DNA from 3 places in the Pelagerythrobacter sp. Soil_C_18 genome. Region 2 is predicted to be linked to each of the others. Evidence: riboswitches for the same ligand, from Rfam matches in the RefSeq annotation. Region 2 holds a riboswitch; each other region holds the start of a gene.
The links. A riboswitch is a leader RNA that binds a small molecule or an ion and turns the genes downstream of it on or off. The one in region 2 is predicted to bind cobalamin.
Positions count from the first base shown of each region.

Region 1 (3,268 bases), on a different contig from region 2:
GAACGAGTCGCTGACCATCCGCACGTCGCCGCCGATCGTGAAGTCGTGGAGCGGAGTGCGCCAGTCGGCGGACAGGGTCAGCGCATGGTGCGGGCGCCGGGCGAGGACGTTGCCCTGGTTCGCCGACCCCGCCGTGCGGTTCTCGGTGTCGACGTAGGCGTAGACCGCGCGGGTGGTCACCCGGTCGGACGGGCGCGCGCCGAGCTCGACCTCGATGCCTTCCGCGCGGACGCGGTCGGTGTTGTCGTAGTAGCCGAACGGCCGCTCTACGCAGAACGGGTCAGTGCCTTCGAAGCAGCTCACGAACTCGATCTGGTCGCGCGCGTCGCGACGGAAAGCGGTGAGCGCGCCGTAGAAGCGGGACTTCGTCAGCGAGCGGTCGCCGTGGACCAGGCCGATGTCGTAGCTGGTGCTGCGTTCGGGCTGGAGCGCCTCGTTCCCGTAGTCGGAATAGAGCTGGTAGAGCGTCGGCGCCTTGAAGCCCTCGCCCACGCTGGCGCGCAGGCGCAGGTCGCGGGTCAGGGCGTAGCTGATGTCGCCGCCGAAGCTCGTCTCGCTGCCGAAGCGCGCGTGGTCGTCCAGCCGCACGCCGGCATGCGCCGCGAGCGGGCCCATCTCGATGCCGAGCTGGGTATAGGCGCCGAAAATGCGCGTGGTCCGGCGCTCCTCGGCGGAGGTGCTGAAGGCCTCCCACTCGTTCTCGGCGCCGAAGTTGACCAGCAGCGGACCGATCGGGCGCCACTCGCCGCGAACTTCGGCCCGGTCCGAATGGCCGTCGCTGGAGAAGGTCGGTTCGTCCGAGGCTGGATTGCGGTTCACCCGCTCGGTGTCGGCGAAGGAGTAAGCGGCGCTGACGAACAGCGGCCCGGTGTCGTAGATAGCGCCCGCGGAGGCCGAATACTGGCGGGTGTGCTGCGTATCTGCGGTATCGCCAATGCCGGAGAAGTCCGGCAGGTAGCCATCGAGGTCGAGGTCGCCTTCGGCCCAGCGGCCGCGTGCGAAGATCTCGAAGCTGGGCGAGAGATAGAGCCGGCCCTGCCCGCTGGCGGTCCACTGCTCGAACCCGTCGGCCTCGGTGCCGTTCGCGGCCTGCGAGAAGCCGTCGGTGGTGTAGTAGCTGGCCGAGGCGCCGATGAAGCCGAGGTCGCCTCCGAGCCCGCCCGAGACCGCGCCCGTGGCGGTGTCGCGCGAACCGTATTCGGCGCTCGCCTGAAGCCCGCTTTCGGCGCGGGTCGAGGCGACGATCACGCCGCCGATCGCGTCCGAGCCCCAGATCGTGCTGTTCGATCCGCGCAGCACCTCGATCTTGGCGAGGTTGCTGGTGAGCAGGTTGCCGAAGTCGAACGCGCCGCCGGGCGAGGCCGGGTCGGCCACCCGCACGCCGTCGATCAGGACGAGAAGCTGCTCGCCCTCCGCACCGCGCAGGCCGACGTTGGTGACCGCGCCGACGCCGCCGTCGCGGCTGACGACGAGGCCGGGCACGCGCTCGAGCACCCGCGTCAGGTCGGCGCCCTGGATGCTCCGGATCTCCTCCTCGCCGATCACGGTGACGGCCTGGCCGGTATCCTCGATCTCGATCCGCGTGCCGGTGGCGGTGACGGTGATCTCCGTCTCTTCCGGCCGGAAGTCGGCGAAGGGATCGGCCGAGATCTTGGGCGTCCGAGGTTCGGACGTCGCTTCCTCGCCGCTCTCCTGCGCCTGAAGCGGCGCGGTGAGCGCCACGAGACTTGCACCGATAATCAAGTAATTACGCATGTATCCTCCTGTCACGAACGAAATGCCGCTCATGACGGAGCGAGGGCACACGCCCTCCCCGCTTGCTTCCGGTACACCCCGCCCGGCAGCGCGAACGACCGTCATCGGCAGGTCTCCTGGCTCCCGGATCATAGCGGCCCGCTCCGCCTTCCCGGCCGTCCGAGGGACGATGCCAGTGGCGCGTGGGAGCGGGCGCTCCCCGGTCACAGTTGCGGGGGCAGCGGGGGCCCCTGGAGACTTGCTCCATACCCCCTTCCCTCTTCGGTCCGCCCTCCCTTGCGAAAGGGCAGGCGGACAACCCATGACGTGGGCGCGCACTAGCGGGGCTCTCCCAAAGCGGCAAGACGCATCGCGAGAAGCAAATATTCAGCATCCCGATTAACCGGCGCTTGCGATCTGTACCGCCAAGGGACGCCCGCGACGGGGCGGTCGAAGCGCGCCTTCGCTGCTGATACGCGCTGGCCGCGCGCCCGCATTGCCTCTCGAATCAAGGACAGCCGTGACCCCTGCCCCCGCTTCCGCTGCGAGATTCCGCACGCGCCGCAAGCCGGCGACGCCGTGGGCGCGCCTCATGCGGCGCCTCAGCGGACGGCGGATCCTGGCGCTGGCCGCGGCGATCGGCGTGCCGGCGATGGCGGCGCCCGGCGACTGGACTGCGTTCGGCGAACCGGCCGCCGCGCTGACCCAGGCGGAGGCGGTCCAGCCGCTCGCCTACGAGCGCGCGGGGCAGAACTTTCCCGGTTCCGCCTTCTACTTCCTCGAGGACGCGCCGCGCGTCGACTATGCCCTGCCCGAGAACGCAGCCACGCTCTACGACCCGACGGGCACCGGTGACGGCGTCGCCGCCGAACTGGCCGCCGCGCGGGTCGCGGGGCCTGCCGCCGCGGCATTCCGGCTGACCGGCACCGGCATCGACAAGGCACGCGCCCTGCACTGCCTGGCGAGCGCGGTTTATTACGAGGCGGCGAGCGAAGCGATCGGCGGGCAGCGCGCAGTAGCGCAAGTCGTGCTCAACCGCGTGGCCCACCCGAGCTATCCGAACAGCGTGTGCGGCGTGGTGTTCCAGGGATCGGAGCGCAAGACCGGCTGCCAGTTCACCTTCACCTGCGACGGTTCGCTCGTGCGCAAGCCGATGAAGGCGGCGTGGGAGCGGGCGCTGACGGTCGCGCAGCAGGCGCTGGCGGGCGAAGTCTACCAGCCGGTCGGCCTGGCGACCCATTACCACACGATCTGGATCAACCCGTACTGGGCCCCGAGCCTCGACACCGTCGGCACGATCGGCGCGCACCGCTTCTACCGCTGGCGCGGCGCGGCGGGGCGGCCCGCGGCGTTCACCGCCAGCTATCGCGGCGCCGAGCCGGCGGCCGCGCCCCATCCGCGCTCGTCCGCGCCGGAACCTGCCGCAGCGGCCGATCCGGTGGCGCTCGCCCGCGCCTATGAGCAAGCGCGGACCAGCGCGGCGGCGGCGAGCCCCGGAACCACCGCTCGTGCGCCGGCTCCCGACTATGCGCCC
Region 1 is NZ_JBDGIU010000008.1:73,092-76,359, reverse strand. It holds gene AC3A5N_RS15485 (TonB-dependent receptor plug domain-containing protein) at 1-1,755, opposite strand, end outside; cobalamin riboswitch at 1,845-2,073, opposite strand; gene AC3A5N_RS15480 (cell wall hydrolase) at 2,327-3,268, shown strand, end outside.
Region 1: linked by a shared signal. The riboswitch ahead of AC3A5N_RS15485 (TonB-dependent receptor plug domain-containing protein) and the one ahead of AC3A5N_RS03910 (ABC transporter substrate-binding protein) in region 2 are both predicted to bind cobalamin.

Region 2 (3,268 bases):
ACGCTCATCGCACGAGCCTCCCGTGGGCGGCGATCCAGACGAAGATCGGCGCTCCGATCAACGCAGCGACAACGCCCAATCGCAGCTCGGAGTCGGTCGGCAGGAGCCGCACGCCGATATCGGCGAGGACCAGGACCAGTGCGCCGAGCAGGGCCGAGGGCACCAGCAGGCGCGCCGGGTCGTAGCCGACGAAGGGCCGGACCAGATGCGGCGCGACGATGCCGACGAAGCCGATCGCCCCCGCGAGCGAGACCGCCGCGCCGGTGGCCAGTCCCGCGCCGAGGATCACCGCGAGCCGCTGTCGCCTGAGATCGAGCCCGACCCCCTCGGCCGCCTCTTCGCCCAGCGCCAGCGCGGCGAGGCCCCGGCGGGTGGCGAGCAGGATCGCGGCCCCGATCGCAAGGAACGGCGCGGCATAGGCGAGATCGGCGAAGCTGCGATTGGCGACTGTGCCGAGCGTCCAGTTGATCATGTCGGCCAGCGTGAAGGGATTGGGCGCGAGGTTCATCAGCAGTGCCATCAGCGCGGCGGAGAAGCTCGACAGACCGATCCCGACGAGGATCAGCGTCACTGCCGAGCGGGTCCGCAGCGCCGCAAGAGCGACCACCAGTGTCGCCGCCAGCGCCCCGGCGATTGCGGCCAGCGGCAGGATCAGCGGTCCGGCCCCGGCGAGGCCGAAGAACAGCACGAACGTCGCGAACAGCGCTGCGGTGGCCGAGACACCGAGGATGCCCGGTTCGGCGAGTGGGTTGCGCAGCAGGCCCTGCAAGGCCGCGCCGCTCATCCCCAGTGCCGCGCCGACCACAGCGGCGGCGAGCGCGCGGGGCATGCGGATTTGCCAGACCACGAGCGTATCCCCGGCGCTCCCTTGCAGGCCGATGGCGCTGAGCACCCGCGCGGGCGATAGCGGCACCGAGCCGAGCAGCAGAGCGAGCAGGATCGCGCCGATCAGCGCAACAGCGAGAAGAGCGTTCGCGCGGGCGGTCATGGCATTTCTCCGCGGGCGGCGTGCGACAGAGCCTCGATCGCGTCGATCAGAAACCAGCCGCCGCAGCTCGTCCAGGCGCCTTCGAGCGGCACGACGGGCCGGTTCTCGAGCTGCGCCCGGGCGACCGGATGGCGCGCGGCGCTCCAGCTGTCGGCCTGGCTCTCGACGCCTTCGTAGAAGGCCGCGGCGACCACGTCGGGGTGCTCGTAGGCGAGCCGCTCGAGCGGCAGCGTGTTCCAGCCGGGCCGGTCCTGGAAATTGGCGAGGCCCGCGGTGCGCAGGATCTCGTGGACCAGCGTTCCCTCCCCTGAGGTCATGCCCCCCGGCGTCATGTAGAGCGCGGTGCGAGCTTTCTCAGGGGGCTCGGGTAAGGCGGCGAGGCGGCGGTCCATGTCGGCGGCCACCCGCTGCGCTTCGGCTTCCGCGCCGAGCGCGCTGCCAACGCGCAGGACTTCGCCGCGCACTTCGGCGATCGTCTGCGGGAAACCGATCTGGACCACCGGCACGCCCAGTTCCTCGAGGAACGGCACTACGTCGGCGCCTCCGCCGAAGGAGCGGACGACGAGATCGGGCTGGAGCGCGAGAATATCGGCGGTGCGCGGCCGCACCGTCGGCAGCCCCTCCGCCTCGGCGCGCATGTAGGAGAAGCGGTCCCCGGCGTAGGGCGAAAGCGCGACGATCGCGTCGCGGTCGGCGAAGCGGAGCACGTACTGATCGGCGCAATAGTCGAGGCTGACGATGCGCTGCGGCTCGCCGCCGCCGGCATCGGGTTCGTGCGCCGGGGCGCATGCGGTCAGGAGGAGCGCAAACGCTATCGCGCCGGCCGCCAGTCGGCCGCCTCGTCTCGTGCATTCCGCTGCGTTGCGCATGGCGGATTTCCCGAATCGCTCAAGCTCGCGGGGGAGGGCTCGGAACCCCGCTTCGCTCTGGACAGTCGTGGCCCGCCAGGGCTGCTCGCCCCGGCGCCGGAGACCCGGCCGATTGCTGTCGCTTCTGCGGGAAAACGCGTTTCCCGTCCGACTGAGCTGACCCGGCTCCCCGGACGAACGACGCGACGGCAGGTTTCCTGACTTGCGGATCGTCGCCCCTGAGCCGCCTTCCCGACAATCGCTTCCGTTGCGGAAGCGATTTCCAGTGACGTGATGGCTCGGGGCTCCCCACTTACAGTTGCGGGCACAGCGCCGGCGTCTCACCGGCTTCCCTCTTAGCCGCGCGTGCGTGAAGCGCGTGCGGCACCGTCTGACGCCGCAGATGCGGCGCGGAGCCACGGCTTGTCAATGCCTGCTGGGATCAATCGTCCGCCATCGCCTTGCGCATCTGCGCGAGGGCGGCGGCCTTGAGCTGGTGGACGCGCGGCACGCTGACGCCGAGCACATCGGCAATCTCGGACAGGTTGAGCTCCTCGACGAAGTAGAGCTGAATCACGAGCTGGTGCCGCTCGCCGAGGGAGGCGATTGCCGCAATCAGGTTCTCGCGGTCCTCCTGCTGCAGTACCTGCCGCTCCGCATCCGGCTCGCTCGAGGCGAAAGCGGTATTCGTTTCCGAATAGCATTCGTCGAGGGAGTTGAGCCGGGTCTCCGCAAGATCGCTTTCGAACTGGACGAAGTCGGCTACGGTCATGTCGAACGCCTCTGCAAGTTCGGCTGAAGAGGGCTCGCGCCCCAGCGCAGTGTGGAGCTTCGCCTTCTTGTCCTCGATCATCCGCCGCTTGGCGCGCGCGCCTCGTGGATCGGGCGAGGCGCTGCGCAGCAGATCGACCATCGCGCCGCGCACGCGCAGCTTGGCATAGGCGGCAAAGCCGTCCTCACTTGGCGAATCGTGCTTCTGCGCGCATTCGGTCAGCGCGACGAGGCCAGCCTGCATCAGGTCCTCGACGTCGACGGTCGGGCCGCCGCTACCCGACAGGTGCCAGGCCAGCTTGCGCACCATCGGCAGGAACCGGGTCACCCGGTCGCCGACATTGCCGCGATAGGCCTCCGCCACCGCGAACTCGGAATGGTCGTACCTCATGCGGCCAAGGGCTCCCTGTCCATGTCCGGCGCCGGCTGGGGAGTCTGCGCCTGCTCGTCGCCGCCGACGACTGCGATGACGTCGATCGGCTGTGCGACGGGCAGTTCGTTGATCGAAAGGACCGCGCAGCCGGGCGCGCGCAGGCGCAGCAGGCCGGCTAGCGGGCGGCGGGCGCGCGGCTGGACGATCAGCGCGGGCTTGCTGGCGCCCGGCGGACGGGCGGTCAGGATCGTGGCGATGCGTTCGCCGATCGAGCGGGCGAGATCGGGC
Region 2 is NZ_JBDGIU010000001.1:832,989-836,256, reverse strand. It holds gene AC3A5N_RS03920 (ABC transporter ATP-binding protein) at 1-8, opposite strand, end outside; gene AC3A5N_RS03915 (FecCD family ABC transporter permease) at 5-988, opposite strand; gene AC3A5N_RS03910 (ABC transporter substrate-binding protein) at 985-1,857, opposite strand; cobalamin riboswitch at 2,030-2,243, opposite strand; gene AC3A5N_RS03905 (sigma-70 family RNA polymerase sigma factor) at 2,279-2,998, opposite strand; gene AC3A5N_RS03900 (flagellar biosynthesis protein FlhA) at 2,995-3,268, opposite strand, start outside.

Region 3 (3,268 bases), 680 kb from region 2:
CACGCGTACGGGCCTGTGCCGAGGGTGGCAGCACACCTACGCCGGAGGTGTAGGTGGGCTCGGGTGCTTGTATTATGGCAAGCCCGCGGATAAGCTTGCATGGTCCCACGCGGAGATGGGGCTCGACGTTGACCCTTCCGCCTATGTCATCCTGCGCGACCCGGTCAGCGGACAGACGCTCGCGCGCATCGGCGAGGATATGAGCTGGGCAGGCCCGGCGAGCGCGGCCATCGACGAGGACCGCAAGCGTGCCTTGCAGCAGGCCTGCGGCGCGGGCGAAATCTATGTCGTCGGTTCGCCTCAGGCCCAGGAGCGATTCCTGACGCAGTATCCCCATCTGCGTGAGCCGCAGGTGCCGCCGCAGCCCCCAGGTTCGGCGAGCTGAGGACAATCCAAACTGGTGAACGTTCCGCGTTGCTTGGCTCCGGCGCAATGCAATGAGGCTGATGGCACAAGGGCGGCGGATCTGCCGCCGCCCTTGCGTGAGATTCGACCGAGCAGCCCCGGCCGCCCCTCAGGCTATTGGGGGTCCGGTGATGCGTCGCTGTCTTGCGGGACCGGTTCGCCCGTCACATCGTCGATTCCATCGCCATCCGCGTCGACCGGCTCACTCGTGGGTTCAGCAGTTGGATCCGTCGGAACAGGCGCAGGTTCCGGTGCGGGTTCCGCCGGCACAGGCTCTTCCGGAGCGGGCGGCGGAGGCGTGTCAGTGTCCTGGGCCTGGAGCGCGGTTCCGCCCACAGCGAGCGCCAGCGCGAGCGAAGCTTTGGTAAGCAGCGAGTTTGACATGATCTTCATTGACCGTCCTTAGTTTGCAACGTCCCCTGGTGACGCGTGGACGGACGGATCGCACAAAGGCTCCCGGTGGCGCGACGGGGCGAGATATGAATCGGACGAAGCGGATAGGCTCGGGCTGACGAGAAACCGGCGCCACGCCCGCAGCGGAGCGGCTGGCTCGGCGGCCTTGCACGAGCAATCTGGATATAAAGATATCTTTATATGCCTCTTGACTTCGCGGAGCAGACCTCCGAGTAGGCGCGTGTCGAGGTTCTCCGCGGCGGCCATTGCCGTCCCGGAGCTAAGACGGGAAGCCGGTGCGATGCCGGCGCTGCCCCCGCAACTGTAAGCGGCGAGCAGACAGTCGAGATGTGCCACTGGCGGACTTCCGCCGGGAAGGCCTGACTGTCTGCGGTGACCCGCGAGCCAGGAGACCTGCCTCCGACGCGATAACGTCCACCGGCGGGGTGCCCGGTCTGGTCGCTTGCATGGCGCGCGGCCGGACTTCCCGCGGCGCGTCCGGCGTGCGTGCCCGATCGGTTCCCCCGTCCTCATCGGGGTTCTATGAAGATGACCGTCACCGTTGCTACACTTGGATTTCCGCGTATCGGTCCCCGCCGCGAACTCAAGTTCGCGCTCGAGAAGTTCTGGGCCGGGACGATGACCCAGACGGAACTCGAAGAGGCCGCCTCCGGCCTGCGCCGTGCCAACTGGGCCCGCCAGGGCGGGCTTGGCGCAGACTGGCTGCCCTCCAACGACTTCTCGCTCTACGATCACGTGCTCGACACCAGCATCATGCTCGGGGCTATTCCGGCGCGCTACGATGGCGAGAGGAGAGGGCCTGCCGGCCTCGAAACCTATTTCGCGATGGCGAGGGGCGCGGCGGGCACCGGCGATTGCTGCGGCAAGGCACCCGCGAGCGTCACCGCCGGCGAAATGACCAAGTGGTTCGACACCAACTACCACTTCATCGTGCCCGAGATCGAACCGGGCTGCGCACTTCGGCTCTGCCACTTCAAGCCGCTCGAGGAATACCGCGAGGCCCGGGCACAAGGATTCGAGACTCGTCCGGTGCTGCTCGGTCCCATCACCTGGCTCAGCCTCGCCAAGGGCCGCGGCGTCGATCCGTTCGATTTCCTCGACGATGTCCTCGGGCACTACGCCACCCTCCTCGGCTTGCTCGCGCAGGCGGGCGCCGCATGGGTGCAGGTCGACGAGCCGATCCTGGTCACCGATCTGTCCCAACGTCAGCGGCGCGCCTTCACCCGCGCCTATGCCAAGCTGGCCGGCGCCGGCCCGAAGCTGATGCTGACGACCTATTTCGGCGGCCTGGGGGATAATCTCGGGCTGGCGGCATCGCTTCCGGTCGCCGGGCTCCATGTCGATCTCGTCCGCGCGCCCGATCAACTGGGCGCAGTGGTCGAGGCGGTGCCGGAGGACCGCCTTCTGTCGCTGGGCGTCGTCGACGGGCGCAACGTGTGGCGGACGGATATCGCGGGCCTGATTGACCGGCTCGCGCCACTTGCGACGGAACGTGATCTCGTGCTCGCGCCTTCATGTTCGTTGCTCCACGTGCCGGTCGATCTCGCGCTTGAGACGAGACTGGACGAAGAAGTGCGGCAATGGCTCGCGTTTGCGGTGCAGAAGATCGAGCAGCTCGATCTGCTCAAGCGTGCGCTGAATAGCGGCCGCGAGGCAGTGGCCGAGGACCTTGCGGTGGCCGAAAAAGCGGTCGCGGCGCGACGTCTGTCGACGCGGATCCATGATCCCGCGGTAGGCGCGCACGTCGCTGCGCTCACACCTGCGATGCGCGAGCGTGGCGCGAGCTATACGGAGCGCGCCCGTGTGCAGGCTGATGTGCTCGCGTTGCCCGCCTTACCAACCACCACCATTGGTTCGTTCCCGCAAACGCCCGAGGTTCGCAAAGCGCGCGCGGAGTACAAGCGCGGCGCGATGGATGAGGCGGCCTACGGGGCGTTCCTGCGGGCCGAGACCGAGCGGGCGATCCGCTGGCAGGAGGACGTGGGGCTCGATCTGCTCGTCCACGGCGAATTCGAGCGCAACGACATGGTGCAGTACTTCGGCGAGAAGCTCGCGGGGTTCGCCTTCACCGTCAGCGGCTGGGTGCAGAGCTACGGATCGCGCTGCGTGCGTCCGCCGATCCTCTACGGCGACGTATCGCGGCCCGCGCCGATGACGGTCGACTGGTGGCGCTATGCGCAGGATCTGACTGACAAACCGGTCAAGGGCATGCTCACGGGTCCGGTGACGATCCTCAACTGGAGCTTCGTCCGGGACGACCAGCCGCGCGAGGAAACCTGCCGTCAGATTGCGCTCGCCATTCGCGACGAGGTCCTCGATCTCGAAGCGGCGGGATGCAAGGCGGTCCAGATCGACGAGGCAGCCCTGCGCGAAGGGCTGCCGCTGCGCAGACGCGAGTGGCAGCACTACCTGGATTGGGCAGTCGATTGCTTCCGCCTCGCCGCAGCGG
Region 3 is NZ_JBDGIU010000001.1:155,344-158,611, reverse strand. It holds gene AC3A5N_RS00695 (hypothetical protein) at 116-385, shown strand; cobalamin riboswitch at 1,030-1,234, shown strand; gene metE (5-methyltetrahydropteroyltriglutamate--homocysteine S-methyltransferase) at 1,342-3,268, shown strand, end outside.
Region 3: linked by a shared signal. The riboswitch ahead of metE (5-methyltetrahydropteroyltriglutamate--homocysteine S-methyltransferase) and the one ahead of AC3A5N_RS03910 (ABC transporter substrate-binding protein) in region 2 are both predicted to bind cobalamin.